4 regions of the Cellulosimicrobium protaetiae genome follow, and region 2 is predicted to be linked to each of the others. Evidence: riboswitches for the same ligand, from Rfam matches in the RefSeq annotation. Region 2 holds a riboswitch; each other region holds the start of a gene.

Region 1 (7,743 bases), 880 kb from region 2:
CACGTGGTCGCGGCGACGCGGTTCGCTCCCCGCAAGCGCGTGCTGCCGCTCCTGGAGGTCGTGCGCGACGCCGTCGCGCGCCTGCCCGAGGGGGCGCTCCACGTGACGCTCGCCGGGGACGGCCCCGAGCTCGACGTGGCACGCCGGTTCGTGGCGGAGCACGGGCTGGGGACGGTCGTGTCGCTGCCCGGACGGCTCGACGCGACCGGGCTCAAGCGCCTCTACGCGCGCGCCGACGTGTTCGCCGCGCCCGCCGTCGAGGAGGCGTTCGGCATCGCCGCGCTCGAGGGCCAGGCCGCCGGGCTCGCCGTCCTCACGCGCTCGCAGTCCGGCGTCGCGGAACGCCTCACCGACGGCGTCGACGCGCTCCTCGCGGACGACGACGCCGGCCTCACCGACGCGCTCGTCCGCCTCGCGACCGAGGACGGCCTGCTCGACCGGATCGTCGCGCACAACCGCGACGTCCCGTCGTCGGCAGGCTGGCCGCGCGTCCTCGCGGACGTCGAGGCGGCGTACGAACGGGCCCGGCGAGCCACCTCGATCGCGGTGGCTCGCCGGGCCCGTCGCCCCCGCTAAGGGGTCACTCCCACTCGATGGTGCCCGGGGGCTTGCTCGTCACGTCGAGGACGACCCGGTTGACCTCCGCGACCTCGTTGGTGATGCGCGTCGAGATGACGGACAGCACGTCGTAGGGCAGGCGCGTCCAGTCCGCCGTCATCGCGTCCTCGGACGACACCGGTCGCAGCACGATCGGGTGACCGTAGGTGCGGCCGTCGCCCTGCACGCCCACGGAGCGCACGTCCGCGAGCAGCACGACGGGGCACTGCCAGATCTCGCGGTCGAGGCCGGCCTTCGTCAGCTCCTCGCGCGCGATGGCGTCGGCGGCGCGCAGCGTCTCGAGCCGGTCGCCCGTGACCTCGCCGACGATGCGGATGCCGAGCCCGGGGCCGGGGAACGGCTGACGCCAGACGATCTCCTCGGGCACGCCGAGCTCGAGGCCGACGGCACGGACCTCGTCCTTGAACAGCGTCCGCAGCGGCTCGACGAGCGAGAACTGCAGGTCGTCGGGGAGGCCGCCGACGTTGTGGTGGGACTTGATGTTCGCCGCGCCCTCACCACCGCCGGACTCGACGACGTCCGGGTAGAGCGTGCCCTGGACGAGGAACTTGACCTCTTCCCCGTGCGCGCCGGCCTCGGCGACGACGTCGCGCGCGGCGTCCTCGAACACGCGGATGAACTCGCGACCGATGATCTTGCGCTTGGTCTCGGGGTCGCTGTGCCCCGCGAGCGCCGCGAGGAAGCGCTGGCGCTCGTCGCGCACGACGAGCCGCACGCCCGTGGCGGCGACGAAGTCGCGCTCGACCTGCTCGGCCTCGCCCGCGCGCAGCAGGCCGTGGTCGACGAACACGCACGTGAGCTGGTCGCCCACGGCCTTCTGCACGAGCGCCGCGGCGACGGACGAGTCGACGCCGCCCGAGAGGCCGCAGATGACGCGCGCGTCGCCCACCTGGGCGCGGATCGCCGCGACCTGGTCGGCGATGACGTTGCCGGGAGTCCAGTCGGGAGCCAGCCCCGCGCCGTCGTACAGGAAGTGCTCGAGCACGGTCTGGCCGTGCGCGGAGTGCTTGACCTCGGGGTGCCACTGCACACCGAACAGGCGGCGCTCACGGTTCTCGAACGCGGCGACCGGCGAGCCGGACGACGTCGCGAGCACCTCGAAGCCCTCGGGCGCGCGGTGCACGGCGTCGCCGTGGCTCATCCACGTGGTCTGGTTCTCGGGGGTCTCGGCGAGCAGCACGCCTGCCGAGCAGACCTCGACCTCGGTGCCGCCGTACTCGCGCAGGCCCGTCTGGGCCACCTCGCCGCCCAGCGCCTTGGCCATCGCCTGGAACCCGTAGCAGATGCCCATGACGGGGACGCCGGCGTCGAACAGCGCGGGGTCGACGAACGGGGCGCCGGTCGCGTACACGGACGACGGGCCGCCCGAGAGGATGATGGCCGCCGGGTCCTTCGCGAGCATCTGCTCGACCGTGAACGTGTGCGGCACGATCTCGGAGTACACCTTGGCCTCGCGCACGCGGCGCGCGATGAGCTGCGCGTACTGCGCGCCGAAGTCGACGACGAGGACAGGTCGGGGCGTGGCGGGCGCGGGAGACGTGGAGGCGTCGGGAGCGGAGGTCACCCGTCGATTCTAGGTGCCCGCGGACCGCTGCCCGTCAGCCGTCCTCGAAGGACAGCTCGACGCGCCGGTTGAGAGCCCGGCCCGCCGGGTTGTCCTCGCCGCCGACGATGTTCTCCGCCACCGGCTCCCGGCTGCCGTGCCCGCCGACCGTGAGGGTGAGGTCGGGCCGCTCGGCGCGCAGGACGGCCGCCACGGACTCGGCGCGCGCGACGGACAGCTCGTCGTTGCGCGCGTCGGTCCCCATCGAGTCGGTGTGCCCGTCGACGGCGACCGCGGCCCCCTGCGGGATCTGGTCCACGAGCTCGGCGAGCGCCGCTGCCGCCGCCGGGGTCAGCGCCGACTCGTCGAACGGGAACAGGAGGTCGGAGGTGAGCACGACGACCGTCTCGCCGGCGTCCTCGCGCGTCGTCTCCAGGCGCGTGGTCGCGTCCTCGACGTCGAGCGGGAACGTCGAGTCGTCGACGTTCAGCGGGTGGACGGCGTCCTCGCGCATCGCGTCCGTGATCGCCCCGGGAGGCGTCGCGTCGAGGATCGCCTCGCGCTCCGCCGCGAGCTCCTGCTCGACCTCGGCGACGAGCTCGTCGTGACGATCGGAGCCGTCGTCGGACGCTGCCGCGGGGAGCGTCGGGCCGAGCGGCGCGGCGACGAGCACGGCCCCGAGGAAGGTCGCGGCCGCCGTGCGGACCGCACGCACGCGCGGCGAGCGGCCGGCGGTCCGCGCGGAGCTCGTCACTCGGCACCGTCGAGGTACGTGATCTCCGCGGCCGTGAAGACCGGCAGCCCCTGGCCGGGCAGGACGTCGATCGTCGCGGGCGATCCCTCGGGGGCGGGGAGCTGGGCGAACGCCTCGATCGTCGCGTGGTTGACGAACCCGTCGAACGGGTACCGCGGCGAGCCGACGATGTGATAGCTGCACTGCTGCGGGTCCGGTGAGCCACCCTTCCACGAGCCCTCCGTGCAGAACGGACGGTACTGCACGAGCCCGACGGGGTCGGTCGCGGTGAGGACCCAGTCGATGCCGAGGTCCAGGTGGCTCGCCGACGCGTCGTCCGGCTGGTCGTCGCTGTCCCAGCGGAGCGCCCACCGCACCGTGAGGATCTCGTCCTGGACCTCGACGGAGCGCAGCGTCGTCGTGAGCTCTCCCCCGAGCTCACTGCTCGGGGCGTCGACGGTCTGCTCGGCCATGACGGAGTCGGCGACGCGCGCCGCGCCACCCGCGGCGGCCTCGTCGACGCCGGCCTCCGCGCCACCCTCGTCGGCCTGCGCCGAGCTCGCCGCGGGCGGGTCGGCGTCCTCCGGGGATCCGCCGAGCAGCCCGCAGCCTGACAGCGCGAGCGTGGCGATGACGGCCAGGGCGGTGAGCGACGAGCGTGCGCGGTTCATGATCCCCCGAGTCGGACGGTCCACCGCCACCCGACTGCCGGGCGGCGACCCGCCGTCGACCCTGCCATACCGGGCACACCCGCGTAACCCTCCTGCGGCGGGCAGAAGTACCCATACCGAGACGTTCTCCGCCGCGTCGAGGCGCGGCGGAGCGCCCGCGTCAGACGGTGCCGAGCCGGGCGCGCAGGTCCCGCGCCGCACGCTCGGGGTCGGACGCCTGCGTGATCGCCCGCACGACGACGACGCGCGTCGCGCCGGCGTCGAGCACCGCACCGAGCCGCTCGGCATCGATCCCTCCGATCGCGAACCAGGGGGTCGTCGGGCGCGTCGCGGCGACGTCGCGCAGCAGGTCGAGCCCGACGGCGGCGCGTCCCGGCTTCGTGGGCGTCGCCCACAGCGGCCCGACGCAGAAGTAGTCGACGTCCGGGTCGGCCTCGGCCACGGCGGCCTGGTCGGCCGAGTGGGTGGACCGGCCGAGCACCGGCGCCGGGCCGAGCAGGGAGCGCACCGCGGGCACGGGGAGGTCGCCCTGGCCCATGTGGACGACGGGCGCGCCGGCGAGGCGCGCGACGTCGGCCCGGTCGTTGACCGCCCAGAGCGCGCCGTGCTCCGCCGCCACCCGGGCGACGAGATCCTGCAGCTCGAGCTCGCGCGCGACGTCGAGCGACTTGTCGCGGAGCTGGACGACGTCGACGCCCCCCGCGAGCGCGGCGTGGAGGAAGTCCTCGAGGTCGCCGCGCTCCTCGCGCGCGTCGGTGCAGAGGTACAGGCGCGCATCGGCGAGGCGGGTGCGCGCGTCGTCCGGAGCCGGCACGACGGGGGTAGCGGGCGTGGCGAAGGTCTCGGTGCTCACCCGCCGGAGCCTAGCCGCGCCCGCTCCCGCACGCGGGTAGTGTGGCCGACAGCACGGGAGCCCCGCACGGGGCTGAGAGGGCGTCGGAGCCGACCGTCGAACCTGATCTGGGTCATGCCAGCGAAGGGAGCGCGCATGCACACCCCTGTCCGTCCCGGACCCCGCACGTCCGGGGCCGGTGCGCCCGTGCCCGACGGCGCACGCGACGTCGTCGTCGTGGGCGGCGGCATCGTGGGGCTCGCCGTCGCGTGGCGCGCGGCGCGCGCCGGGCTGACCGTCACGGTGCTGGACCCGGCGCCGGGCGACGGGGCCACGCACGCCGCCGCGGGCATGCTCGCCCCGGTCACGGAGGCGGACTTCGGCGAGGACGCCGCGCTGCGCCTGCACCTCGCCGCCGCAGCGACCTGGCCCGGGTTCGCCGCGGACCTGCACGCCGCGACGGGGGCCGACGTCGGGCTGCGCACCGCGGGCACCCTCACGCTCGCGTACGACGCCGACGACCTCGCCCTGCTGCGCCGCGTCCTCGCCCTGCACGCCGCGCACGGCCTCGCGTCGCACGAGCTCACCGTCGCCGACGCGCGTCGGCGCGAGCCGTACCTCGGCCCGCGGGTCGCGGGCGCGGCCTGGGCGCCCGCGGACCACGCGGTCGACCCGCGCGCGGCGCACGCCGCGCTGCTCGGCGCGCTCGACGCCGTCCCCGGTGCGAAGCCGGGCACGCTCGCGGGCGCGGACGGAGGTTCGGTCGTGCACGCCGCCGTCGTGCGTGCGTCGGCGACGCGGCTCGCGCTCGACCCGGCCGGGCGGGTCGTCGGGGTGCACGACGACGCGGGCCGGCTCCACCGGGCGGGCGCGGTCGTCGTCGCCGCGGGCTGGGAGTCCGGCGCGCTGCTCGCGGACGTGCCGGGCGCCGTCGTGCCCACCCGACCGGTGAAGGGCCAGACGCTGCGCCTCGACGCCGGTCCGGACCTCGCGCTGGAGCACGTGGTGCGCGGCGTCGTGCAGGGGCGACCGGTGTACGTCGTGCCGCGCGACCCGGTCCCGGAGGGGCAGGGTCACGGCTGCGCGGGGCACCGGGAGGTCGTCGTGGGCGCGACGTCCGAGGAGAACCCCGACGACCGCCGCGCGACCGCGGGCGGGGTGTTCGCGCTGCTGCGCGACGCACGCGCACTCCTGCCCGGCATCGACGAGGCCGCGCTCGTCGACGTCACGCCCCGGGCGCGCCCCGCGACGCCGGACAACCTGCCGCTCGTCGGCCCCACGGACGTCCCCGGGCTGCACCTCGCGACCGGCCACGGCCGCAACGGCATCCTGCTCGCGCCGCTCACCGCCGCCGCTGTCGTCGCCGGCCTCACCGGCGCCGCGCTCCCCACCGACGCCGCGACCGCCCTCGCCCCGACCCGCCCCGACCGCTTCGCCGCGCTCTCGACGACGACACCGAGGTGATCTTCATGACCCCACCCGCTCCGACCGCGCTCGTCAACGGCGAGCCCTACCCGCTCGACGCACCCGTGCACCTCGAGCAGCTCGTCGCGGCGCTCGTGCCCGCGTACGTCGCCGACGGGACGCCGCAGGGCGTCGCCGTCGCCGTGGACGACGCCGTCGTGCCGCGCGGCTCGTGGGCGACGACCGTCGTCGCGCCCGGCGACCGCATCGAGATCGTGACCGCCGTCCAGGGCGGCTGAGGAGGACCCGTGACCACGACCGACAGCTCCCCCGCGACCGCGAACCGACCGACGGAGGGCGACGACCCGCTCGTCGTCGCCGGGACGACCATCGGGTCGCGCCTCGTCATGGGGACCGGCGGGGCGGCGAACCTGCTCACGCTCGAGGACGCGCTCGTCGCGTCCGGCACCGCGCTGACGACCGTCGCGATGCGCCGCGTCGCGGTGCGCGCCGGCGGCGAGGCCAGCCCCGACGCCGGGATCTGGGCGCTCCTCGCCCGCCTCGGCATCCGGGCTCTGCCCAACACGGCCGGGTGCTTCTCCGTGCGCGAGGCCGTGCTCACGGCGCACCTCGCGCGCGAGGCGTGCGGCACCGAGTGGGTCAAGCTCGAGGTGATCGCCGACGACGTCACGCTCCTGCCCGACCCGGTCGGGCTCGTCGACGCGGCCGACCAGCTCGTGCGCGACGGGTTCGTCGTGCTGCCCTACACGAACGACGACCCGATCCTCGCGCGCCGGCTCGAGGACGTCGGCTGCGCCGCCGTCATGCCGCTCGGTGCACCGATCGGCACCGGGCTCGGCATCCTCAACCCCCGCAACATCGAGGCGATCGCCGCCGCGGCCCGCGTGCCGGTCATCCTCGACGCCGGGATCGGGACGGCGTCCGACGCCGCGCAGGCGATGGAGCTCGGCTGCGACGGCGTCCTGCTCGCGACCGCCGTGACGCGCGCGGCAGACCCGGTCCGCATGGCGCACGCGATGCGCCTCGCGGTCGAGTCGGGCCGCCTCGCCGCCGGCGCCGGCCGCATCCCCCGCCGCGAGGGCGCGCTCGCGAGCTCGTCGCCCGACGGCCGCCTCGACCTCGCCCTGTAGCCCGGCGGAGCACACCGCAGCGGTACCGGGGTCTCAGGCCGTGCGAGCGGACAGGCCGACGAGGTCCACCCAGGGTCAGAGACGAGTGGTCGCAGCGAGCCGCGCTCCGAGCACGACGAGCACCCCACCGGTGACGCGGTCGACCCACCGCACGGCACCGGAGCCGCGCAACCGAGGGCCGACCGAACCGGCCGCGAGCACGACCCCGGTCAGCCACGCCGACCCGAGCACGCAGTGCACCCCGGCCAGCGACGCTCCCATCGCCAACGGGTTCACGCCCTCCGGGACGAACTGGGGGATCGTGGCGACGTAGAAGACTCCCACCTTGGGATTGAGCAGGTTCGTCGTCAGACCCATGAGGAAGTCGCGGCCACGCCCCCCGACCGGCGGTGGGACGGCGACACCGTCACCCTCTGGTCGGCGGCGGAACGAGGACCAGAGCAAGGCTGCGCCCAACCACACGAGATACCCGGCTCCGGCGACGGTCAGCACCTGGTACGCGACCCGGCTCGCGGCAAGGAGCGCTGCGGCCCCGGCCGCCGCGGCGACGCCCCAGACGAGCGTCCCTGCCTGGATCCCGAGCAGGGCCGCGACGCCGTGCCCCCGGGATCGCGTCACGGTGCTACGCAGCACGAGCGCGGTGTCCAGACCGGGGACGATCGTCAGGACGCCGGCGACGGCCGCGAAAGCCAGCAACGCCTCAGGCACGGTCACGACCGTCACCCTAGACCGCCGCCGGCGGATCGTCCCCGAGCGGGGCTACCTCGGCGGGGCCGACGACAGCTCGGCGA
Region 2 (7,743 bases):
CGCCCGCAGGAGAGGACGACCCGTGGCCCGCACCATCGCGACGAACCGGCGCGTCGAGCGCGACGAGCTCGAGCGGTTCCTGCGCTCCCGGCACGACGGCGTGCTCGTCACGACCCGTGCCGACGGCCGGCCTCAGCTCAGCCCGGTCACGTACGGGGTCGACGACGGGGGCCGGGTCGTCGTGTCGACGTACCCGGAGCGTGCGAAGGCGGCCAACGTCCGCCGCGACCCGCGCGCGTCGCTGCTCTCCCTCGGCGAGCGGTTCTCCGACCCGTGGGTGCAGGTCGACGGCGAGGCCGAGGTGATCGACCTGCCCGAGTCGGTCGAGCCGCTCGTCGACTACTACCGGTCGATCAGCGGCGAGCACCCGGACTGGGACGAGTACCGCGCCGCGATGGTGACGCAGGGCAAGTCGCTCGTGCGGTTGACGATCACGCGCTGGGGCCCGGTCGCGACAGGCGGCTTCCCGGCGCGCCTTGCCGAGGACTGAGCGCTGCGAGCCGCGGCGCGGCGGAACGTTCCGCCCTGCCGGTCACCGGACCGTTCCCGCTCCTGAGCCGCCCCCCGGGCGCGCCCGGGCCTCGGCCAGTGCGCCGCCCGGCTGGGCGCCGCCGGGTCCGAGGTGCGTCACCGGGTCAGAACAGGACCTGGTCGACGCCACCGCCGACGACGTCGAGACCCCCGCCGTCGACGGGCATGCCCGCGAGCGCCCCGTCGTGCCCGCTGCGCGTGCCCTGCTGCGACGCGACGCCCGCCAGGCTGCCGACCGGGTACGCACCGTCGGTCGGCGGGGCCGTGCCGCGGTGCGTGTCGCCGAGCCCGCCGAGCTCGCCCCGGCGGTAGCGTCCCTCGACACCGGCGGGCCCGCGGTGCCCGGACACGGCGAAGCCGCGCACCTCGAGCATCGGGCGCACGCGGTCCCAGAGCCACGACCGGTAGGCCTTCGACGCGTAGGCGCCGCGCGCGTAGACGCGCTCGTAGCCCGGGACGAGCCGGGGATGCTCGCGCGCGAGCCAGGACATGTACCACTCCCGGGTGCCCGGCTTGAGGTGCAGGGGAAGCACCGTCACGCCCGTCGCGCCCGCGTCCTTCACCGCGTCGAGCAGGTCGGTCAGGGCACGCGTGGAGTCGGTGAGCCAGGGCAGCACGGGCGCGACCATGACGCCGCACGGCAAGCCGGCGTCGCGGACCGCGCGGATCAGGTCGAGGCGCGCGCGGGGCGACGGCGTGCCGGGCTCGACGCTCGCCTGGAGCGCGGGGTCGAGCAGCGCGAGCGAGACGCCGATCCCGACCTCGACACGGGACGCGGCGCCCGCGAGCAGAGGGAGATCGCGGCGCAGGAGCGTGCCCTTGGTGAGGACCGACAGCGGCGTGCCCGAGCCCGCGAGCGCGTCGATGATGCCCGGCATGAGGCGGTAACGGCCCTCGGCCCGCTGGTACGGGTCGGTGTTGGTCCCGAGCGCGACCGGCTCGCGGCCCCACGAGCGACGCGCGAGCTCGGCGCGCAGCACCTCGTCGACGTTGACCTTCACCACGACCTCGCGGTCGAAGTCCTCGCCCGCGTCGAGGTCCAGGTACTGGTGCGTGGGCCGGGCGAAGCAGTTGTGACTGACGACCCCCGCGGCGACGAAGTCGCGCGTACCCGTCGTGATGTCGACGAGCTCGCTCTCCTCCCCCGGCCCGTCCAGGGCCTCGAGAGAGTCGACGCGCAGCGCGTCGCCGCCGGTCACGTCGCGGCCCTCGAGGGCGACGCCGCCGTCCGCGAGCGCCGCGGCGCCCGGGCCGACGAGGACGTCCCCGAGCGCGAGGTGGGCACGCCGCCCCGGACCCCCGACGACGTGCCGCCAGCCCCGCTCGGTGAGGAACCGGTGGTCGCCGCTCGCGACGAGGCGCGTGCCGTCCGCGAGGGTCACGCGATAGGCGCGCTTGCGGGTGGTCCAGCGGTCGAGCACGCGCGTGCGCACGTAGCGACGATAGGCCCCGTGCGGCGCGGTGCCCACGATCTCGTCGCCGACGCGCAGCGCGCCGATCGGGCGCTGCGTGCCGTCGGCGAGCAGCACCGGGGTCGAGGGCGCGAGGCAGTAGGAGCAGGCGTGGCTGCACCCGCGGTACGGGTTGACCGTCCAGCGGAAGGGCATGCGCGACATCGCCGGGACCTTGGACAGCGCGCTCTTGGCCGTCACCTCGTGGAACGTGATGCCCGCGAACTCGGGCGTGCGCACGCTGCGCACGAGGCCGGCGCGCTCCAGCCCCGGGAGCGCGCCGTCGTCCGCGCCGATCGCCTGTCCGTCCCACCGCACGGCAGCATTCGAACAGGTGTTCGAATGCGTGTCAAGGTGCGCCCGGGCGAGCTGCCTGCCGGGCCCGTGGCGTCACGGCACGTCCTGCGCGGCCCACGCCTTGAGCAGGCTCAGGTTCGCCAACGGGACGTAGTGCCCGATCCGGGGATAGTCGAGCGTCACGGCCACGACGCCGGCCTCCCCGAGCGACGCGACGTAGTCGATCGCGGCCGGCATCGGCACCACCAGCAGAGACGCGGGGTCGCCCTCGACGACGAGACCCAGCGTGACCGCGGCCTCGTGCGCGCGGGTCGCGCTGCTGTACAGGCAGACCATCGGCCCCTGCTCGGCCGCCACGGCGTACGGGTGGGGCCGGTCGTCGGGGCCGCGCGCGACGAAGAACCAGGTGTCGAGGCGGGTGACCTGCCGCCACAGGGCGACCTGCGCCGTCGTGTCTCCCGCCGGTGCCGTCCGGACGTCGTCGGCGAGGCGGTCCAGCTCTGCCACGGCCAGGGGGTCGTTGTCACTCGTCATGGCGACACGCTCTCATGCCGCGCACGCCGTCCCGATGGGTGAGACGCCGGGATTGTCCTGGCGCGCGGGAGACCCTAGGGTCGGGCCGAACGCCCCCGGGGAGCGCACGAGCGCTGAGAGTGCAGGCCGGACACCCGTCCCACCCGCAGACCCGTGGAACCTGATCTGGTTCGTACCAGCGAAGGGAGCAGGGCCGACGTCACCGTCCCCTGCGCGCTCGTGCCAGCGCGCCCTGCGCGCCCGGCCGGCCGCGCGGGGCCAGGCGGGGGCGCGCCGTCGTGCACCCGTCGACCCGGGGGCCCTGACGGAGGGAACCCGCATGACCGAGCCCCGCACCGCCCCGCAGCAGGCGACGGAACCCCGCACCACCGAGCCACCTGCCGCGCCCCCCGGCCTCGCCGGTCCCGGCGCGGGCACGTCCCCGCGCGCCTCACGACGCCGCGGGCTGACCCTGCACGAGACGGTGCTGATCGCCGTCCTCGGCGTCGTGTTCGGGTTCGTCTACTGGGCGTTCGTCCAGCTCTGGGCCCCCCTCCAGCTCGCCATGGGACCGCTCGCCGACCTCGCGTCGAACGTGCTCGCCGGCGCGTGGATCGTCGTCGGCCCGCTCGCGACGTACATCGTCCGCAAGCCCGGTGTCGGCATCCTCACCGAGACCCTGGCCGCGCTCGTCGAGGTCGTCTTCCTCGCGTCCCCCGCCGGGCCGCTCCTGCTCCTCGTCGGCCTGGTCCAGGGCGTCGGCGCCGAGCTGCCGTTCGCGCTCACGCGGTACCGGCGCTACGGCTGGTGGGTGTTCGTCGCGTCCGGCGTGAGCGCGGCGCTGGTCACGTTCGCGTTCAACGCCGTCCGGTTCGGTTGGCTCGGTCAGGACTACGCGATGCTCCGGCTCGGGATCCAGGTCGTCTCGTGCGTCGTGCTGTGCGGCCTCGCGGCCCGCCTCCTCGGCGACGCGCTCGCCCGCACCGGGGCGCTCGACGCCTTCGCGATCGGCGCGGCCCGCCGTGCCTGAGCCGAGCTCGCCCGTGCCCGACGCCGTCACGGCCGCCGCCCTGACCGTCACCGTCGGGCACCACGGGGCCCGCGTGCTCGACGACGTCCGCGTCCACGTCCCCGCGGGCACGAGCCTGCTCGTCCTCGGCCCGTCCGGGTGCGGGAAGTCGACGTTGCTGCGGGCCCTCGTCGGCGTCGTCCCGCACACCCTGCCGGGCACCGTGTCAGGCACGCTCCGCGTGGCCGGCGACGACCCGCGCGAGGTGCCGCCGCCCGTGCTCGCCGCACGCGTCGGGCTGGTCCAGCAACGCCCCGGCGACCAGCTCTGCCTGGCCCGCGTGGACGAGGAGCTGCGGTTCGCGCTCGAGAACCGGGGTGCCGACCCGCGCACCATGGACGCGCGGGCGGACGTGGCGCTCGCCGCCGTCGGCGCCGCGCACCTGCACGACCGGGCGACCCACACGCTGTCCGGCGGCGAGGCGCAACGCGTGGCGCTCGCCGCCGCTCTCGTCGCCGACCCGGAGCTCGTCGTGCTCGACGAGCCCACCGCGCTCCTCGACCCCGCGTCCGCCCACGACGTCGGGACGCTCGTGGCAGGGCTCGCCCGCGGTCCCGGTCCCGGCCCCGACGGCGACCGCGACGGGGCCCCCGTCTCGCCCCCGCACCGCTCCGTGGTGCTCGTCGAGCACCGGCTCGACGACCTCGGAGCGCTGCCGGAGGCGACGCTGGTGCTGGGGCGCGACGGACGCGTCGTCGCGCACGGTCCCACGGACCGGGTCCTGCGTGAGCACGCCCGCGACCTCGCCGACCTGGGGTGCTGGCTGCCGCTCGACGTCCGGCTGGAGCAGGCGGGTGCCCCGGGACCGCTCGGCTCCTCGGAGACCGACGAGTGGCTCGTCGGCCTCGTCCGGTCCCCCACCGCCCTGCAGAGATCCGCGACCCGCCCACCCGCCGAGACGTCGGTCGGCACGTCGACCGGCACGTCGACCGGCACGTCGACCGGCACGTCGACCGGCACGTCGCGCCCGGTCGCGCTCCGGGCACGCGGCCTGCACGTCCACCGCGGCGGGATGCACCTGGGACGCAGGCGTCGCGCCGACGCACCCGTCGTGCGCGACGTCGACCTCGACGTCCGTGCGGGCGAGGTGCTCGCCGTCGTCGGGCCGAACGGCGGCGGGAAGTCGACGCTCCTGCGCGGTCTGGCCGGGCTCGAGCGCACCGCGGGCGAGGTCACGACGGCGACCGGCGCCCCGGTCGCGATGGTGTTCCAGGACCCCGAGCACCAGCTCCTCGCGCGCACCGTGCGCGACGAGGTCGCCTGGTCCGCACGGCTCGCACGCCTCGACGACGTCGACGGTCGCGTCGCGCGGACGCTCGACGCCTTCGGCCTCACGCACCTCGCCGACGCGAACCCGTACCGCCTCTCCGGCGGCGAGCAGCGCCGCCTGTCCCTGGCCACGGCCACCGTGCTCGACCCGCCCGTCCTCCTCGCCGACGAGCCCACGTTCGGGCTCGACCGCGCCCAGGCCGCCGCCGCCGGCCGGGCCCTGCGAGCGCGCGCCGACGCGGGCGGCGCGGTCGTCGTCGTCTCGCACGACCTCTCCCTCGTCGCGGCGCTCGCCGACCGGGTCGCCGTCGTGGTGGACGGGCGGCTCGTCGCCCTCGAAGCTCCCTCGGAGGTGCTCGGGGACGACACGCAGTGCGCGGTCGCCGGCCTGCGCCGCCCGCCGCTGCTCGAGTGGTGGGCTCGCGTGGGTCGCCATCACGGCGTCGACCCGGGCGCGCTCGTGCGCGCGCTCGACGCGGTCCACGGTGGACCCGACGTCATGGACCGGCCCGCCGCCGACCTGGCCGAGGTCGCCCCGTGACCGCCCCGCACCCGACCCTCCTCGAGCGGTGGAACCCCACGGTCAAGCTCGCGACCGTGCTCGTCCTGTCGACGGCCGTGCTGCTCGTCACCGACCCGGTGACCCCCGCGATCGGCTGGGTGCTCACCGTCACCGCGCTCCTGGTGCTCGGCCGCGTCCCCGCCCGGACGCTCGTGCTCGCCCACGTCCCGTTCGTGGTCTTCGCGACGAGCCTGCTCGTCGTCAACGTCGTGACCCGGCCCGGGGGCGACCCGGTGTCTCTGGGGCCGTTCACCGTGGGTGCCGACGGTCTGACGATCGGCATCGCGCTCGCGCTGCGCACGCTCTTCGTCGGCACGCTCTCGCTCACGCTCGTCCTCACCACCGACCCCGTGCGCCTCATGACGAGCCTGCACCAGCACGCCCGCCTGCCCGCGACGTGGACCTTCGCCGTGCTCGCGGCACACCGGCTGCTCGTCGAGCTCCCCGACGCGTGGCACACGATCCGCTGCGCCCAGGCGGTGCGCGACCCGCGGCGCCGCCCCGGCCCGCTCCCCCGCTCCCCGCGTGCGCTCGGCGCGGCCGCGTTCGCGCTGCTCGTCGGGGCGGTGCGCCGGTCCGAGCGGCTGACGGTCGCGCTCGAGTCGCGCGGCCTCGGGTCCGGTCCGCGCACCACGTCGCGTCCCGTCCCGCTCGGCGTGCCCGACGTCGTCGCCGCGCTCGCGGTCCTGGCGCTCGCCACCGCGGTGGTCACCGTCGGCGTCGTCGCGGGATGGGTCACGGGCCTGGGCGCCCTCACCGCATGAGGCGGCCGCCCCGGCGGTCGATGCGGCCGGGCGACGCGGCCGGGCGACGACCTCTCAGGCGGGCTCGACCACCGCGCGCTCCGCGGGGACACCGCGCGCGACCTCGACGGTGGTGCCGCCGCGCCGCCGCTCCCGAAAGGTGCGGAACACCAGCGGCACGCCGCGCGCGACGAGCGGGTCAGGTCCGTCCATGACCTGGACGTGCACGTGCGGTTGCGTCGAGTTCCCCGAGCTCCCGCACCGGCCGACCTCGTCGCCGGTCGCGACCCGCTGACCCGGGCGCACCGCGACCGAGCCCGAGCGCAGGTGGGCGAGGACCACGAAGACGCGCGGGGCGTCGAGCGCGAGCACCACGTGGTTGCCCGCGAGCGCCGCACCCCCGGCGCGCGCCCGCGACGCCTGCGTGAGCGCGTACCCGACGAGCGCGAGGGGCGAGCGCCGGGCCTCGTGGTCGGGCTCGCCGTCGTGCACGGCGACCACGGTCCCGGGCGCCGGTGCGAGGACCGGGAGCCCGTACGCGTGGAACCGTCCGGGCGGCTCGGTGCCGAGCGCCGTGCGCCAGTCGCGCACGGCCGCGGTGCGGCGTCCGCGGACCGCGACGAAGTCGATCGCGTACGTGGTGGCGAACAGGTGGGTGCCGTGGCTGGGGACGCGACGTGCGGGGCTGTTCTGCACGAGCCACGTCCCCGTGAACGGCAGGGACAGCTCGACGGCGCCCGCCATGCCGACCTCCTGTCCCCGTGATGCCCCGTCGATCCTCCCGTGACTTCCGGGACCGGCGCGGTCGCGAACCGTCGTGCTCCCGGCGTCAGTCCGTCGCCGGGACCACCCGGGGCCGCAGGTCCTCGGCGGGCGGCGCCCAGGTCGCGGCGTCGGCGTCGACCTGCTCGCCCGAGCGGATGTCCTTGACCTGGTCGGGCGAGCGCGTCCCGTCCTCCTCGACGCGCCCCGGGAACCAGACGAACGGGATGCCGCGCCGGTCGGCGTAGCGGATCTGCTTGCCGAACTTGGCGGCGGCGGGCGCGACCTCGACCGGGACGCCGCGCGACCGCAGGGCCGTGGCGACCGCGTCGGACGCGCCGCGCGTCTCCTCGCTCGTCACCGCGACCACGACGGCGCTCGGCACGGCGCGCGTCGCCCGCACCAGGCCGGCGGAGAGCAGGCGCGAGACGAGTCGGGACACGCCGATCGAGAGACCCACGCCGGGGTAGGTGTTCGCGCCGTCCGACGCGAGCGTGTCGTAGCGCCCGCCGGAGCAGATCGACCCGAGCTGCTCGTGCCCGACGA
Region 3 (7,743 bases), 160 kb from region 2:
GTCCTCGTGCACGCGGGCGCGGGCGGCGTCGGGCTGCTCCTGACCCAGATGCTCGTCGCGCGGGGCGCGCACGTGGTCTCGACCGTCTCGACCCCCGAGAAGGCGGAGCTCTCGCGCGGCGCGGGGGCGGAGCACGCGATCCAGTACACGGCGTTCGCGGACCTCACCGCGGAACTGCCCGAGGTCGTGCGCGGGCTCACGGGCGGCGAGGGCGTCGCCGCGGTGTACGACTCGGTCGGCAAGGACACGTTCGACGCGTCGCTCGCGTCGCTGCGCCGCCGGGGCACCCTCGTGCTCTACGGCGGCTCCTCCGGGCAGGTCCCGCCGTTCGACCCCCAGCGGCTCAACGCGGGCGGGTCGCTCGTCCTCACGCGTCCCAAGCTCGCCGACCACACCGCGACGCGCACCGAGCTCGTCGAGCGCGCCACCGAGGTGCTCGGCGCCGTCGCGGGCGGCACGCTGCACGTGCGCGTCGGCGCCACGTTCCCGCTCGCCGACGCCGCCGACGCGCACCGCGCGCTGGAGGGCCGTGCGACCACGGGCAAGGTCCTGCTCCTCCCCGACGCCGCGGCCGCCACCGACGCGGGCGCCGCGTGAGCTGGGACTGGGTGCCCCCGCGGCCGGGCGAGGAGGACGGGTCGGACGGCGGCCCCTCGCGCGCCCTGCGCCGCGCCGTGACCGTGCTCGTGGTGCTGCTCACCGGCGTGCTGGCCGTCTACTACGTGACGGTCTGGCTCGGACAGCAGGCCGACGCGTGCGTCGCCGACCGACCGGCGGGCGTCTCGGCGCAGGACGTGGACGCCCGCTGGGGCTGGTTCCCGCCCGGCTACACGTGCGAGTACGCGACCGCCGTCGAGGACGTCGCCCGAGCCTGACCCCTGCCACCCCGACCGACGAGGACCGATGGACGACCAGCTCGCACGACCCCTGACCCTCCTCGGGGCGTACGCCCTCGCGGGCGTCCCCGACCCCGGCGGCTGGTACGCCGCGCTCGACGCCGACGGGCTCGACGGGCTGGAGCACCCCGTCGACCCCGACGACGCGGGCGCGCTCGCCACCGTGGCCGCGGGGCTCCCCGGGCACTGGTCGCTGGTCCCCACCACGGTCGCCGCGACCGCGCGCCGCGCCACGACGGACCGGGCGTACGGGCTCGCGTCCGACGACGAGGCGGGCCGCCGCGCCGCGGTCGACGGCGTCGGCCGGGTCCTCGACGCCGTGGCGCGGCTGGCCGAGTCCGAGGGCCGCCGGCGCGTCGTCGCCGTCGAGCTCCAGTCGGCGCCCGGTCCCGGGCGGGGTTCCGGTGCCGCGCTCGCGCGCAGCCTCACCGAGCTCGCCGCCGTCGCGCCCGCGGGGCTCCCGCTCGTCGTGGAGCACTGCGACGCGCCGCGCCCGTGGGGCGTCGCGGAGAAGGGGTTCCTGCCGCTCGACGACGAGATCGCGGCGGTCGCGCGTGCGGCCCGGGACACGGGCCACCCCCTGCACGTCGGGCTCAACTGGGGCCGGTCCGCGATCGAGGGACGCAGCGCCGCGACGCCCGTCGAGCACGCGCGCGCAGCGGCGGCGTCCGGTCTCCTCGCGAGCGCGATGCTCTCGGGGGCGAGCGGGACGCCGGGCCGGTGGGGCGAGCCGTGGTCGGACGCGCACGTGCCCCCGCACGGCACGGACCCCGCGCTCCCCCGACCGGAGGACTCGATGCTCGGGCCGGCCGAGGTGCGCGAGTTCCTCGCCGCCGCCGGGCCCGTCCCGATCGTCGGCGCCAAGGTCACGGCGCGCCCGTCGGACGCCGCTCCGGCCGAGCGTCTCGCGGTCGCCCGCGCCACGCTCGCCGTGCTGCGGGACGCGCTCGAGGACGTCCTTCCCGCCTGGGCCGGAGCACGCGCCGAGGGCTGAGTGCTCAGCCGGGGGCGACGGGCGACACCGCGTGCAGGTGGTCGACCGGGCCCCGGCCCGTCCCGACCCGTAGCGCGGAGCCGGCGCGCAGGGCACCCGTGAGCCACGCCTTGGCGTCGCGCGCGGCCTCGGCCCAGCCCTCGCGCTGCGGACGGAGCGCCGCGAGCGCCGCGGAGAGCGAGCACCCCGTCCCGTGCGTGTGGAGTGTGTGCACGCGTGCGGCGTCGAACGTCGTGACCACGGGCGCCGCGTCCGGGGTCGTTCCCGGCGCGACGAGGGCGTCGGGCGACGTCGCGCCGGTGAGGTGACCGCCCTTGAGCAGCACGACGGTGTCGCTCGTCGTCGCGTACGACGTCGCCTGGTGCAGCGCGTCGTCCCACGTCGTGGCGACGTCCTGCCCGGCGAGGACGGCCAGCTCGGGCAGGTTCGGCGTCACGACGTCGGCCCGCGCCGCGAGGTCGCGCACGGCCTGCTCGGCGCCCGCGTCGAGCAGGCGGTGCCCCGACGTGGCGACCATGACGGGGTCGAGGACGACCCAGGGACGCGGGAGCCCGGAGTCGGTGCGCGCGGTCGCGAGCGCGTCGAGCCAGGCCCCGATCTCGCGGGCGTTCGCCTCGTCGGCGACCATGCCGATCTTCACGGCGTCGATCTCGACGTCGTCGGACACTGCGTCAAGCTGCTCGCGCAGGAACGCCGGTCCGGGGACGTGCACGGACCGCACCCCGTGCGTGTTCTGCGCGACGAGCGCGGTCGTCACGGCCATCCCGTAGGCGCCGTGCGCGGCGAACGACTTGAGGTCGGCCTGGATGCCCGCTCCCCCGGTCGGGTCGGTCCCCGCGATCGACAGGACGCGCGGCCGCGAGGGCCGACGGGGGCGGTCGCCCCGGGGGGCAGGAGCGTGCTGGGGCAGGGCGAGCGTCATCGCCGGACATCCCTTCGCTGGTACGAGCCAGAGCAGGTTCGACGGGTCTCCTCTCAGCCCCGGTCGTGGGGCACCCCGTGTCGGTGGCCATGCTAGTGGCTCGTCACGTGCCCGGACGCGCCGACGCCGCCGGTGCGGGTCGGGCGGCGTCGGGGCCGCGTGCGTGCGGGAGCAGCGTGCGGGAGCGGTGTCGCGCGCGGTCAGCGGCGCGGGAGCTCCCCCGGCATCGGGTCGTCCGCGCCCCAGCGCGTGACGCGCAGGCGCCGCGCGTCCGGGCCGGGCAGGACGTCACCCCGGTCCTTCGCCTCCGCGGCGGCCTCGCGCAGCGACTCGGGCGAGTCGTGCGTGACGCGCACGAACGCGCCCGAGAAGGCGTCGAGCTCGCCGCGCGCGATCGCGACGACCATCTCGACCGTACGGTCGACCGGGGTCCACTCGGTGCGGCCCTCGTGCATGACCATCGACGCCGTCATGTCGGTCTGGACGACCCCCGGCGAGACCTCGAAGGTGCGCAGGCCGCGCGCGAAGCCGGACCGGTGCAGGTTCGCGCCGAGCCGCAGGAGGGCGGTCTTGCTCGCGTTGTACGCGCTCGCGCCGTCCATGTCGTGCGAGCCCGCGCCGCTGTTGAGGTCGACGACGCGGCCCCCGCCGCGGGCGAGCATCCCCGGCACCACCGCGCGCGCGAGCAGGAACGGCCCGCGCACGTTGGTCTCGACGATCGCCCACCACTCGTCCGGGTCGGCCTCCCACAGCGGCACCTCGGCGTCGACACGACCCGCGTTGTTGACGAGCAGGTCGACGCTCCCGAGGTCGTCCTCGGCGTGCCGGACGGCGGCCGTGACCGCCGCGGCGTCCGTGACGTCCGCGGTCACGACGACGGCGCGCCCCGCGCCGCCGGTGAGCGCACCGATCTCGTCGGCCACGCCTGCGAGCCGGTTCGCGTCGCGCGCGAGGAGCGCGACGTCGAGGCCCGCCGCCGCGAGGCCGACGGCGATCGCGCGGCCGATGCCGCGCGACGCCCCGGTCACGAGCGCCGTCCGCGCGGGCGCGACGGTCCCCGCCGCGCCCACACCGAGGTTCGCGCTCACGCCCGCAGCTCCGCGCCGACGCGCTCGCGCGCGGCGGTCACCGCACCCTCGCGGACGCGCGCGACGTCGTCCGCGGTCAGCGTGCGGTCCGCGGCGCGCAGCCGCAGCGAGAACGCCAGCGACTTGCGCCCCGCCCCGACCTGCTCGCCGGTGAAGACGTCGAACAGCGCGACCTCCTCGACCAGGTCTCCCGCGCCGGCGACGATCGCGTCGCGGAGCGACTGCGCGGTCACGTCGGCGTCCACGACGAAGGCGAGGTCCTCCTTGGCCGCAGGGAAGCCCGAGACGGGCGTCGCCTGCACGGGCTCGTCCGACGAGCCGGCGACGAGCGCCGACAGGTCGACCTCGAACGCGACCGCGCGAGCGGGCAGGCCGAGGTTCTCGACCACCTTGGGGTGCAGCTCGCCCGCGTGCCCGACGACGGTCCCGTCGGCGAGCTCGAGGCGCGCGCAACGGCCCGGGTGGAACGGGGCGCGCCCGGTGTCGGCCACGACGCGCACGTCGGTGCCGACGCGCTCGGCGACCAGGCGGGCCGCGCCGAGCGCGTCCGTCCAGTCCGCCGCCCGGCCCACGCCCCACCAGCCCGCGCGCACGCGGCGCCCGACGAGGACGCCCGCGACGTGGCGCGGCTGCGACGGCAGCGCGGCGTCGATCGCCGCGAGCTCGTCGTCGCTCGGACGCACGCCGCCCGGCAGCGCGGGCGCGGCGGGCGCGCCCGGACGCGGGTGCGTGACGAGGCCGACCTCGAAGAGCGCGACGTCGCCGAGCCCGCGGCCGACGTTGCGGCGCGTGGTCTCCAGCAGCGTGCTCAGGAGGTCCGTGCGCATCAGCGGGCGGTCGTCGGCGAGCGGGTTGAGCAGGCGCAGCGCACGACGGCGCTCGTCGTCCGCGGGCAGGCGCAACGCGTCGAGCTCCGCGTCCCCGACGAACGGGTAGCTCAGGGTCTCGACGAAGCCGTCCTCGGCCAGCGCCCGGGCGACGGAGCGCCGCACGCGCTGCTCGCGCGTGAGCCCGCGCCCACCGGGAGCAGCAGGCAGGAGCGACGGGATCTCGTCGTAGCCGACGAGGCGCGCGACCTCCTCCACGAGCTCGGCGGGCTCCGTGAGGTCGGGCCGCCACGACGGCGGGGTGACGACGAGCACGCCCGTCGCGTCCGCGTCGTCGGCCTCGACCGCGCAGCCGATCGCGCCGAGCGTGCCCACGACCTGCTCGAGCGTGTACGGCACGCCGACGAGGCGCTCGGCCTCGCCGACCGGCAGTCGGATCGCGGCCGGGGCGGCGACCCGGTCGAGATCGCTCACCGCGGGGTCGGCCGTGCCGCCGCCGAGCTCGACGAGCAGGTCGACGACGCGCTGGGCCGCGACCGCGGGCAGCAGCGGGTCGACACCACGCTCGAACCGCTTCGCCGCCTCGCTCGACAGCTTGTGGCGGCGCGACGTGCGCGCGACCGTCACCGGGTCGAAGTGCGCGGCCTCGACGAGCACGGCCGTCGTCGTCGGGCCGACCTCCGAGGAGGCGCCACCCATGACACCGGCGAGCCCCAGGACACGCGAGGCACGCGCGCCGTCGGGGCTGTCCGTGATGAGCAGGTCCTCGGGGTCGAGCCCGCGGTCGGCGTCGTCGAGGGTCACGAGCCGCTCGCCCGGCGCGGCGCGCCGCACGACGATCGGTGCCGCGACCTTGTCGAGGTCGTACGCGTGCAGCGGCTGGCCGAGATCGAGCATGACGTAGTTCGTCACGTCGACCGCGAGAGAGATCGGCCGCATGCCCGACGCGGTGAGCCGCTGCTGCATCCAGGCGGGGGTCTGCGCGGCGGGGTCGATCCCCCGCACGACGCGCGTGACGAAGCGGTCGCACCCGACGACGCCGTGGACCGGCGCCGCGTCGTCGACCTCGACGGGGAAGCCGTCAGGGGTCGCCGCGGGCGGCGGCGTCGGCAGCGAGCCCGGGAGGCCGGGGTCGGTGAAGCGCGCGCCCGTCGAGTGCGAGAACTCGCGCGCGACGCCGCGGTAGGAGAACGCGTACCCGCGGTCGGGCGTGACGTTGATCTCGAGCACCTCGTCGCCGAGACCGAGGAGCGCGACGGCATCCTGGCCCGGGGTCAGGTCCTCGGCCGAGTACCCGAGCCGCGGCAGCACGATGATGCCGTCGTGGTCCTCGCCGAGCCCGAGCTCGCGCTGCGAGCAGATCATGCCGTCGGACACGTGCCCGTAGGTCTTGCGGCTCGCGATGGCGAACGGCCCGGGCAGGACGGAGCCCGGCAGCGCGACGACGACGAGGTCGCCCGGCGCGAAGTTGTGCGCGCCGCACACGATGCCGCGCGCACCGCCCGCCGGCACGTCGGCAGGGTCGACGCCCTGGATCTCGGCGGCGTTGTGCTCCGGGCCGACGTCGACCAGGCACCAGTTGATCGTCTTGCCGTTCTTCTGCGGCTCGGGCGTCATCTCCACGACGCGCCCGACGACGAGCGGGCCCGTCACGGCCGCACCGTGGATCGCCTCCTCCTCCAGGCCGACGCGGACGAGGTCGGCGGCGAGCCGCTCGGCGGTGAGCCCCTCGGGCAGCTCGACGTGGTCGCCCAACCAGTCGATGGCGACGTAGGGCATCAGATCTCCGTTCCGAACTGGGCGGAGAAGCGCGCGTCGCCCTCCACCATGTCGTGCATGTCCGCGATGCCGTGGCGCAGCATGAGCGTGCGCTCGATGCCCATCCCGAAGGCGAAGCCCGAGTAGACGTCGGGGTCGACCCCCACGGACCGCAGCACGTTCGGGTTGACCATGCCGCAGCCGCCCCACTCGATCCAGCCGGGCCCGCCCTTCTTCTGGGGGAACCACAGGTCCATCTCGGCGCTCGGCTCGGTGAACGGGAAGTAGCTCGGGCGCAGGCGCGTGCGCGCCTCGGGACCGAACATGGCGCGCGCGAACGCGTCGAGCGTCCCGAGCAGGTTCGCCATGGTCAGGCCCTCGTCGATCGCCAGGCCCTCGACCTGGTGGAAGACGGGCGTGTGCGTGGCGTCGAGCGCGTCGGTGCGGAACGTCTTGCCCGGGCACGCGACGTACAGGGGCACGCCGCGCTCCAGGAGGGAGCGCGCCTGGACGGGCGACGTGTGCGTGCGCAGCACGAGGTTCGACGGCGCCGCGGCACCCGCGCCGGAGCCGTCGGCCCCGGCCACGTAGAACGTGTCCTGCATCTGCCGCGCCGGGTGGTCGACGCCGAAGTTCAGCGCGTCGAAGTTGAACCACTCCGCCTCGACCTCGGGTCCCTCGGCGATCTCCCAGCCGAGACCGACGAAGAAGTCGGCGACGCGCTCCTGGAGCGTCTCGAGCGGGTGCCGCGCGCCGGACGGCACGCGGTCGACCGGGAGCGTGACATCCACGGCCTCCTCGACGAGCACGCGCTCGTCGCGCTCGGCCTCGAGCTCCACCTGGCGTGCGGCGAGAGCCTGGTTCACGCGCCCGCGGAGCGGGCCGAGGAGCTTGCCCGCGACCTTCTTGTCGGCCGGCGCGAGCGAGCCGATCTGGCGGTTCGCGAGCGCGAGCGCGCTGCGGTCGCCCGTGTGCTCGGTACGGACGAGCTTGAGCGCGTCGAGGTCGCCGGCCCCGGCGATCGCGGCGAGGGCGGCGTCGAGCGCGCGCTGCAGCGCGTCGGCGTCGAGCGGGGAGGGAGCGGTCGGGGTGTCCGGGCCGCCGTCCCCCGTGACGGGGGTGACGACGTCGGCGTCAGGGCTGGACATGCGTGCCTTCCTGGCGAGGGCGGGACTGCGGGAGCGGGCGACGGCCCGGACAGGCATCTGCTCAGGGGTCGTCCCGCAGGGCGCGACGCACGGGGCGCGCGCGGGCGCGC
Region 4 (7,743 bases), 1.8 Mb from region 2:
CTCGTCGTCGACGACGACCTGCCCGTACGTCGTGAGGTCGGCGGACGCGACGCCGGGCACGGCGCGGACGTCGGTCGCCACCCCCTCGGGGAGGTACGGGGTCGCGGACCGGACCACGAGGTCGGCGGCCGTCTCCTCGTCGACGATGCCGGTCACGGACTCGCGTGCCGAGAGCGCGAGGACCGACGTCGTCGACACGAGCGCCATCCCGACGACGAGCGCCCCGGCGGTCGCGGCCGTGCGCCGCGGCTGGCGCGTGACGTTGCCGCGCGCGAGCCCGCCGAGGGGTCGGACCAGCGCGACGAACGGCGCGGCGAGGACGCCCAGCACGGGGCCGACGGCGAGCGGGGAGAGCAGCAGCACGCCCGCGATCACCCCGACCGCACCGAGGCCGAGGAGCGGCGCCCCGCCGCTCCCGACCGCCGCGGCGCCCACCACGAGACCGGTGCCTGCGAGCAGGATCAGCGTCCCCGCGGCGACCCGGGCCACGCCGGGGCCGGCGGGCCGCACGACGTCGGCCCGCATGGCCTCCACAGGCCGCACGAGCGCAGCGTGCCGCGCGGGCAGGGCCGCCGCGACGACGGACACCACGACCCCGACGACGAGGGGGACCACGATCCCGGCGGTCGTCACGGGCAGCGACCCGGCGAGCTCCATGCCGACCGCGCCCAGCCCGGCCCGCGCGAGCTCGGCGAGCCCGAACCCGGCCGCGACGCCCAGCACCGCGCCGACGACCCCCACGACCGCGGCCTGTCCCAGGACCGAGGCGAACACCTGGGCCGGTGACACCCCGACGGCCCGCAGGAGCGCGAGCTCGCGCGTGCGGCGGCGCACGTGCATCGCGAACGTGTTGGTGATGATGAACGTGCCGACGAACAGCGCGAGCGCGGCGAACACGAGCAGGAACGTCGAGACGAAGCCGAGCTGGTCGGCGATGGCGGTGCTCGTCTCGTCGCGCAGGTCGGCCCCCGTCACGGCCTCCGCACCGTCGGGGAGCGACGTCGCGACGGCGTCGCGCAGCTCCTCCGGCGAGACGCCGTCGGCCGCGTACAGGGCGACCGACGGCACCAGGCCGTCCGGAGCGTACGTCGCGGCGGCCGTCCCGGCGTCGAGCAGGACGATCGTCGCGCCCGCCATCGGCGCGGACAGCGAGAGCTCGCCGACGACGCGCACGGGCCGCACCTCGTCGCCGAGCACGACGTCGGTCGTGTCGCCCACCGCGAGCCCGGACGCCTCGAGCGTCGCGGACTCGAGCGCGACCTCGTCGCCGTCCTCCGGCGCACGGCCGTCCACGACGCGCGGCCCGGGGTCGCGCGGGTCGTAGCCGACCGCCATGCTCGGCGCCTGCGTGCTGAGCACCGCGGTGCCGTCGGCGCCCACGAGGACGGCGGGGCCGCTCACCTCGGCGAGCGCGAGGCCGACGTCGTCGCGCGCGTCGAGCGTGCCGGCCAGGTCCGCCGGGACGAGGCTGCGGGCCCCGCCGAGCTGCGCGGACGAGGACTCGAGCGCGGACCCGGCGGCGGCGGCGCCGCGCACGTACGCGTCGGCCTGGATCGACGACGCGACGATGCCGTCGAACGTCGACTCCAGCATGGCGCGCAGCGCGAACGTGCCGGTGACGAACGCGACGCCGATCGTCACCGCGAGCACGGACAGCACGAGCTGCGCGCCGTGCGCGCGCACGCCGCGCAGCGCGATCCGGCCCATCATCGGACGCCCGCCGGTTCGTGCGCCGGGTCGGCGGGGTGCGCGCCCGCGGATGCCGCCGGCGTGAGGGCCCCGAGCGTGTCGAGGACGGCCTGCGGGGTCGGGTCGCGCAGCTCGGTCACCAGGCGGCCGTCCGCGAGGAACAGGACGCGGTGCGCGTACGACGCCGCCGTCGGGTCGTGCGTGACCATGGCGACGGACTGGCCGAGGTCGTCCACCGAGGAGCGCAGGAAGCCGAGCACCTCCGCGGCGGCGCGCGAGTCGAGGTTGCCCGTCGGCTCGTCCGCGAACACGACGGCCGGGCGGGACACGAGCGCCCGCGCGCACGCGACGCGCTGCTGCTGCCCGCCCGAGAGCTCCGCCGGGCGGTGCCCGAGGCGCGGGCGCAGCCCCACGGCGTCGACCACGCGGTCGAACCACTCGCGGTCCACGGGCCGGCGCGCGACGGCGAGCGGGAGCACGATGTTCTCCTCCGCCGTGAGCGTCGGGACCAGGTTGAACGACTGGAACACGAACCCGATGCGCGTGCGGCGCAGCCGCGTCAGGCGCCGCTCGCTCATCGCGGAGACCGTCTCGCCGTCGACGACGACGGTCCCCACCGTGGGGGAGTCCAGTCCGGCGAGGCAGTGCATGAGGGTCGACTTTCCCGACCCCGAGGGGCCCATGATCGCGGTCAGACGCCCCCGCTCGAGGTCGACGTCCACGCCGTCGAGCGCGCGGACCGTCGCCTCGCCGCGCCCGTAGGTCTTGACGAGGCCGCGCGCGGTGGCGATCACGGGACGCTCCGGCGTGGTTCCGGAGGCTCCTGCGGCCCCCGTGGCGTGCTCTGCGGACGCGGCGACGGTCGTCGTCGCACCCGTCGTCCCAGGTCTGCTGCTCATCGGTCCTTCCCCTCCTGCGGTCGTCGGCCGGGGCTCCCGGTCCGGTCGTCACGACCCTCCCGCGGGGGCGTACCCCCGGGCATCGGGGACCGGCCCGGACCCTTCCCTGGTCGCCGCAGGGCCGCTCTCAGGGTTCTCTCAGGGGGATTCCCGAGGGGCGGCCCGGTGTAGGCTCGACGTGAACGACAGGGGAGCTCCTGGAGGAGCTGAGAGTGCGGACCACCGCAGACCCTCGAACCTGACCCGGTTAGCACCGGTGGAGGAAGTCGGGAATCTCGATCACCTGCTCGTGCGGTCGTCCGCGCTCGTCGCAGCGTCGGTCGCGCGGGCCGGTGGACCCCTCCTGAACGTCCTGGGAGGACACATGCAACGCACGACCGCCCGCACCCGCCGGGCCCGGTCCCTCGTCACCGGCGCGGGGACGACCCTCGCCCTCCTCGCGCTCGCCGCGTGCAGCGGCGGCGACGACGCGACGTCAGGCTCGGGGGGCGACGACGCGTCGGGCACCGGCGACACCGTCACCCTCGTGACGCACGACTCCTTCGCCGTGAGCGACGAGGTCCTCGCGGCGTTCGAGGAGGAGAGCGGGCTCACCGTCGAGCAGGTCGCGCCCGGCGACGGCGGCGCGCTCGTCAACCAGCTGATCCTCACGAAGGACTCGCCGCTGGGCGACGTCGTGTTCGGGATCGACAACACGTTCGCGTCCCGCGCGATCGACGAGGGCGTGCTCGCGCCCTACGTGCCGGAGGGCCTGTCCGACTCGGCGGCCTCGTACGCCGTCGGCGACGGCGACGAGCTCACGGCGGTCGACCTCGGCGACGTCTGCGTCAACGTCGACCACGCGTGGTTCGCCGACGCCGGGATCCCGGAGCCCGTCTCGCTCGAGGACCTCGCGAAGCCGGAGTACGAGGACCTCCTCGTCGTGACCAACCCCGCGACCTCGTCGCCGGGTCTCGCGTTCCTCCTCGCGACCGTCGGGGCGTTCGGCGAGGACGGCTGGGAGGACTACTGGGCCGACCTGCGCGCCAACGGCGTGAAGGTCGTCGACGGCTGGTCTGACGCCTACTACGTCGACTTCTCCGGCTCCGAGGGCGCGGGGCCGCGCCCGCTCGTGCTGTCGTACTCGACGTCGCCCGCGTTCACGCTCACCGAGGACGGCTCCGCGTCCACGACCGGGGCTCTGCTCGACACGTGCTTCCGCCAGGTCGAGTACGCGGGCGTGCTCGCGAACGCGAAGAACCCCGAGGGCGCGCAGCAGCTCGTCGACTTCCTCGTGAGCGAGGCGTTCCAGGCCGACGTGCCCGGCCAGATGTACATGTACCCCGCCGACGACTCCGTCGCGCTCCCCGACGGCTGGGCCGAGTTCGCGCCGCTCGCCGACGAGCCCTTCGAGGTCGCGCCCGCCGACATCTCGGCGCACCGCGACGAGTGGATCAAGGCATGGACGGCGACGGTCGTCGACTGACGCCCGGTCCACGCGTGACCACGGTTCTACCTCGCGAGATAGAACCGTGGTCACGCGAGGTAGAGCCCTGGTCCCGCGAGGTAGAACCGTGGTCGGCCGAGGGAGAACCGTGGTGAGGGCGCGGGCACCCTGGCGGGGTCGCCTCGGGCGCGGGGCGGCCTGGGGGCTGGCGGCGGCGGTGCCGCTGGTGTTCCTCGGGGTGTTCTTCGCGTGGCCGGTGGTCACGCTCGTGGCGCGCGGGTTCGTCGGGGACGACGGCGGCCTGGACCTGTCCGGGTTCGCGGAGGTCTTCTCCCAGCCGCGGACGTGGCGCATCCTCGGGCTCACGCTGTGGCAGGCCGTGCTCGGCACGGCGTTCTCCGTGCTGCTCGGCGTGCCCGGTGCGTACGTGCTGTACCGGTGCCGGTTCCCCGGGCGGCGGGTCGTGCGCGCGCTCGTCACGGTGCCGTTCGTGCTCCCGACCGTCGTCGTCGGCGTCGCCTTCCGGTCGCTGCTCGTGCAGGGCGGCCCGCTCGGGTTCCTGAGGCTCGACGAGACGTTCGCGGCGATCGTCGTCGCGCTCGTGTTCTTCAACTACTCCGTGGTGGTGCGTACGGTCGGCGGGCTGTGGGAGCACCTCGACCCCCGCGCCGAGCAGGCCGCGCGGGCGCTGGGCGCGACGCCGTGGCGCGCGTTCCGCACCGTCACGCTCCCCGCGCTGACGCCGGCGATAGCGAGCGCCGCGTCGATCGTCTTCCTCTTCTGCGCGACGGCGTTCGGCGTCGTCCTCGTCCTGGGCGGCATCCGCTACGGGACGATCGAGACGGAGATCTGGATCCAGACCACCCAGTTCCTCGACCTGCGCACCGCCGCCGTGCTGTCGGTGGTCCAGCTCGTCGTCGTGGCCGCGGCCCTCATGGTCGCGAACCGCACGCGGGCCAAGCGCGAGCGCGCGCTGAACCTCTCGTCGTCGGCCTCGTCGGCCCACCCGCTGCGCCTGTGGCGCGACGGCCGCCCGACCGGCGACCTCGCGCCCGCTGCGCTCACCGCGGTCGTGGTCGTCGTGCTCGTCGGGCTCCCGCTCGGCACGCTCGTCGTGCGGTCGTTCCGCGTCCCGGGCGGCGGCTGGGGGCTCGACAACTACGCGAACCTCGGCACGACGGGAGGGCGCAACGCGCTGTCCGTCACCGTGTGGGAGGCGGCGGGCAACTCGCTACGGACGGCGGCGCTCGCGACCGTGCTCGCCGTCGTGATCGGCGGCCTCGTCGCGCTCGTCGTGTCCCGGCGCCCGCGCTCGCGCGGCGGGCGGCGCGCGATCTCCGTGCTGGACTCGGTGTTCATGCTCCCGCTCGGGGTCTCCGCGGTGACGGTCGGCTTCGGATTCCTCCTCACGCTCGACCGGCCGCTCGGGCTCGACGTCGACCTGCGCACGTCCGGGTTGCTCGTGCCGATCGCGCAGGCGGTCGTCGCGATCCCGCTCGTCGTGCGCACGGTCCTGCCGACGCTGCGCGCGATCGACCCGCGCCTGCGCGAGGCCGCCGCGACCCTCGGCGCCGCCCCCGGGCGCGTGTTCCGCACCGTCGACGGGCCGATCGCCGCGCGGTCGCTCGGGCTCGCCGTCGGGTTCGCGTTCGCCGTCTCGCTCGGGGAGTTCGGCGCGACGTCGTTCCTCGCCCGCCCCGACAGCGCCACGCTGCCCGTCGTGATCTTCCGGCTCATCGGGCGTCCCGGGGCCGAGAACTACGGCATGGCGCTCGCGGCGAGCGTCGTGCTCGCGCTGCTCACCGCGGCCGTCATGCTGCTCGCCGAGCGGTTGCGCGGCGACCGACCCGGAGGAGAGTTCTGATGGTGCAGATCGACCCCGCTCCCGCGCGTGCGGGCGCGCCGGAGCCGCCGCGCCCCGGCCCCGGCACCGGGGAGGCCGCCGGGCTCGCGGTGCGCGACGTCGTCGTGCGGTACGGCGGGCGTGGCGCCGGGGGAGCGCGCACGGACCCCGGCACGACGGCGGTCGCGGGCGTCACGCTCGACGTCGCGCCGGGGGAGATCCTCGCCCTGCTCGGACCGAGCGGGTGCGGCAAGTCGAGCCTGCTGCGCGCGGTCGCCGGGCTCGAGCCCGTGGCGTCGGGCGCGGTCGCGTGGGACGGGCGCGACCTCGCGGGCGTCCCCGTGCACCGCCGCGGGTTCGGGCTCATGTTCCAGGAGGGCCAGCTCTTCCCGCACCGCGACGTCGCGGGCAACGTCGCCTACGGGCTCGCGGGCCTGCCCCGCGCGGAACGGGACGCGCGCGTGACCGAGCTGCTCGACGTCGTCGGGCTCGCCGGGTACGAGCGGCGCGCGGTCGCGACGCTCAGCGGGGGCGAGCGCCAGCGCGTCGCGCTCGCGCGGTCCCTCGCGCCGCGGCCCCGGCTGCTGCTGCTCGACGAGCCGCTGTCCGCGCTGGACCGCGGGCTGCGCGAGCGCCTCGCGCTCGACCTGCGCGAGGCGCTGCGGGCCACCGGCACGACCGCCGTCTTCGTCACCCACGACCACGACGAGGCGTTCACCGTCGCCGACCGCGTCGCCGTCATGGACGCCGGTCGGCTCCTCCAGGTCGCGCCGCCGGAGGACCTGTGGCGAGCCCCGGCGTCGCGCCGCGTCGCGGAGTTCCTCGGCTACCAGGCGTTCGTCCCCACCGAGCCGTCAGCGGCAGGCCGGGCCATGGACCGACGAGGCCCGGACGACGATGCGCCCGGCGCGTCGGGCGGGTTGCTCGCGATCGGGCCGCGCGGGCTACGCATGGTCGGCTCGCCGGGTTCCGACGCCGAGAGCGGTTCGTCGTCGGGTCTCGGCACCTGGGCCGCGACCGTCGTGGGCAGCGTGTTCCGCCGCGGTGCGGTCGAGGTCACCGTCGACGTCGACCTCCCCGGGACCGACGAGGGCGCGCCCGCCCGACTCGTGGCGCTCGCGTCCGGTGCGGGTGGTGCCGACGCGCCCGGTCCGGGGCCGGGCGAGCGCGTGCGGGTCGTGGTCGACCCGGCGGGGTGCGCGGTCGTCGCCACCTGACCCGGGCCGTCGTGGTCGTGCGGCGAGCGAGAGCGCCGCACCCGACCTAGCGTCGGAGGATGGACGACGTGACGACCGGTGACCACCCCCCGGAGAAGAACGGCAGCAAGTCCGCGAAGATCCTGTACCGCCCCGTCGGGATCGTCAGCTCGATCGTGGGCGGTCTCGTCGCGGGGCAGGTGTTCAAGCAGATCTACAAGCGGGTGTCGCCGGGCCACCGCAAGGACGCGCCGACACCGCTGCAGTCGGAGTACCCGCTCAAGGAGATCGTGCTCGCCGCGCTCCTGCAGGGCGCGGTCTACGCCGTGGTGAAGGCGCTCATCGACCGCGGCGGGGCCCGCGCGTTCGAGCGCTGGACGGGGGAGTGGCCGGGCGACTGACCTCACCCCTCGGGCCGAGCACGACATGAGGGTCGTCATCGGGGCCAGGACGACCGCCAGGTCGTGCTCGACGGCGGGCCACGACGTGCTCGACCACGGGCGGGAGCGTGGCCGTCAGTCCAGGCCGGCGGCGTGGACGAGCAGGGCGACCTGGGTCCGGTTCTCCAGGCCGAGCTTGAGCAGCACGTTCGACACGTGGGCCTTGACCGTCGGGACGCTGAGGAACAGGCGCGCGGCGATGTCCGCGTTCGTCGCGCCGCGGCCCAGCTCGACCGCGACGTCGTGCTCT

The links. A riboswitch is a leader RNA that binds a small molecule or an ion and turns the genes downstream of it on or off. The one in region 2 is predicted to bind thiamine pyrophosphate.
Region 1: it holds a riboswitch for thiamine pyrophosphate, as region 2 does, so the genes downstream of both, thiO (glycine oxidase ThiO) here and FIC82_RS12385 (ECF transporter S component) in region 2, are expected to answer to the same signal.
Region 3: it holds a riboswitch for thiamine pyrophosphate, as region 2 does, so the genes downstream of both, thiD (bifunctional hydroxymethylpyrimidine kinase/phosphomethylpyrimidine kinase) here and FIC82_RS12385 (ECF transporter S component) in region 2, are expected to answer to the same signal.
Region 4: it holds a riboswitch for thiamine pyrophosphate, as region 2 does, so the genes downstream of both, FIC82_RS04575 (thiamine ABC transporter substrate-binding protein) here and FIC82_RS12385 (ECF transporter S component) in region 2, are expected to answer to the same signal.

Annotation. Positions count from the first base shown of each region.
Region 1 is NZ_CP052757.1:3,786,776-3,794,518, forward strand. It holds gene FIC82_RS16285 (glycosyltransferase family 4 protein) at 1-576, shown strand, start outside; gene guaA (glutamine-hydrolyzing GMP synthase) at 581-2,182, opposite strand; gene FIC82_RS16295 (OmpA family protein) at 2,217-2,915, opposite strand; gene FIC82_RS16300 (GNAT family protein) at 2,912-3,565, opposite strand; gene thiE (thiamine phosphate synthase) at 3,726-4,418, opposite strand; TPP riboswitch at 4,470-4,549, shown strand; gene thiO (glycine oxidase ThiO) at 4,554-5,861, shown strand; gene thiS (sulfur carrier protein ThiS) at 5,867-6,100, shown strand; gene FIC82_RS16320 (thiazole synthase) at 6,110-6,952, shown strand; gene FIC82_RS16325 (LysE family translocator) at 7,028-7,666, opposite strand; gene FIC82_RS16330 (ThiF family adenylyltransferase) at 7,712-7,743, opposite strand, start outside.
Region 2 is NZ_CP052757.1:2,909,839-2,917,581, forward strand. It holds gene FIC82_RS12370 (PPOX class F420-dependent oxidoreductase) at 23-490, shown strand; gene FIC82_RS12375 (Rv2578c family radical SAM protein) at 636-2,300, opposite strand; gene FIC82_RS12380 (hypothetical protein) at 2,373-2,813, opposite strand; TPP riboswitch at 2,900-3,019, shown strand; gene FIC82_RS12385 (ECF transporter S component) at 3,133-3,822, shown strand; gene FIC82_RS12390 (ABC transporter ATP-binding protein) at 3,815-5,671, shown strand; gene FIC82_RS12395 (energy-coupling factor transporter transmembrane component T family protein) at 5,668-6,456, shown strand; gene FIC82_RS12400 (M23 family metallopeptidase) at 6,511-7,179, opposite strand; gene hisS (histidine--tRNA ligase) at 7,265-7,743, opposite strand, start outside.
Region 3 is NZ_CP052757.1:3,072,924-3,080,666, forward strand. It holds gene FIC82_RS13140 (quinone oxidoreductase family protein) at 1-597, shown strand, start outside; gene FIC82_RS13145 (hypothetical protein) at 594-875, shown strand; gene FIC82_RS13150 (DUF4862 family protein) at 904-1,890, shown strand; gene thiD (bifunctional hydroxymethylpyrimidine kinase/phosphomethylpyrimidine kinase) at 1,895-2,812, opposite strand; TPP riboswitch at 2,805-2,900, opposite strand; gene FIC82_RS13160 (SDR family oxidoreductase) at 3,013-3,900, opposite strand; gene pheT (phenylalanine--tRNA ligase subunit beta) at 3,897-6,506, opposite strand; gene pheS (phenylalanine--tRNA ligase subunit alpha) at 6,506-7,633, opposite strand.
Region 4 is NZ_CP052757.1:1,066,725-1,074,467, forward strand. It holds gene FIC82_RS04565 (ABC transporter permease) at 1-1,710, opposite strand, end outside; gene FIC82_RS04570 (ABC transporter ATP-binding protein) at 1,707-2,588, opposite strand; TPP riboswitch at 2,766-2,870, shown strand; gene FIC82_RS04575 (thiamine ABC transporter substrate-binding protein) at 2,953-4,053, shown strand; gene FIC82_RS04580 (ABC transporter permease) at 4,163-5,878, shown strand; gene FIC82_RS04585 (ABC transporter ATP-binding protein) at 5,878-7,074, shown strand; gene FIC82_RS04590 (DUF4235 domain-containing protein) at 7,143-7,454, shown strand; gene FIC82_RS04595 (response regulator) at 7,569-7,743, opposite strand, start outside.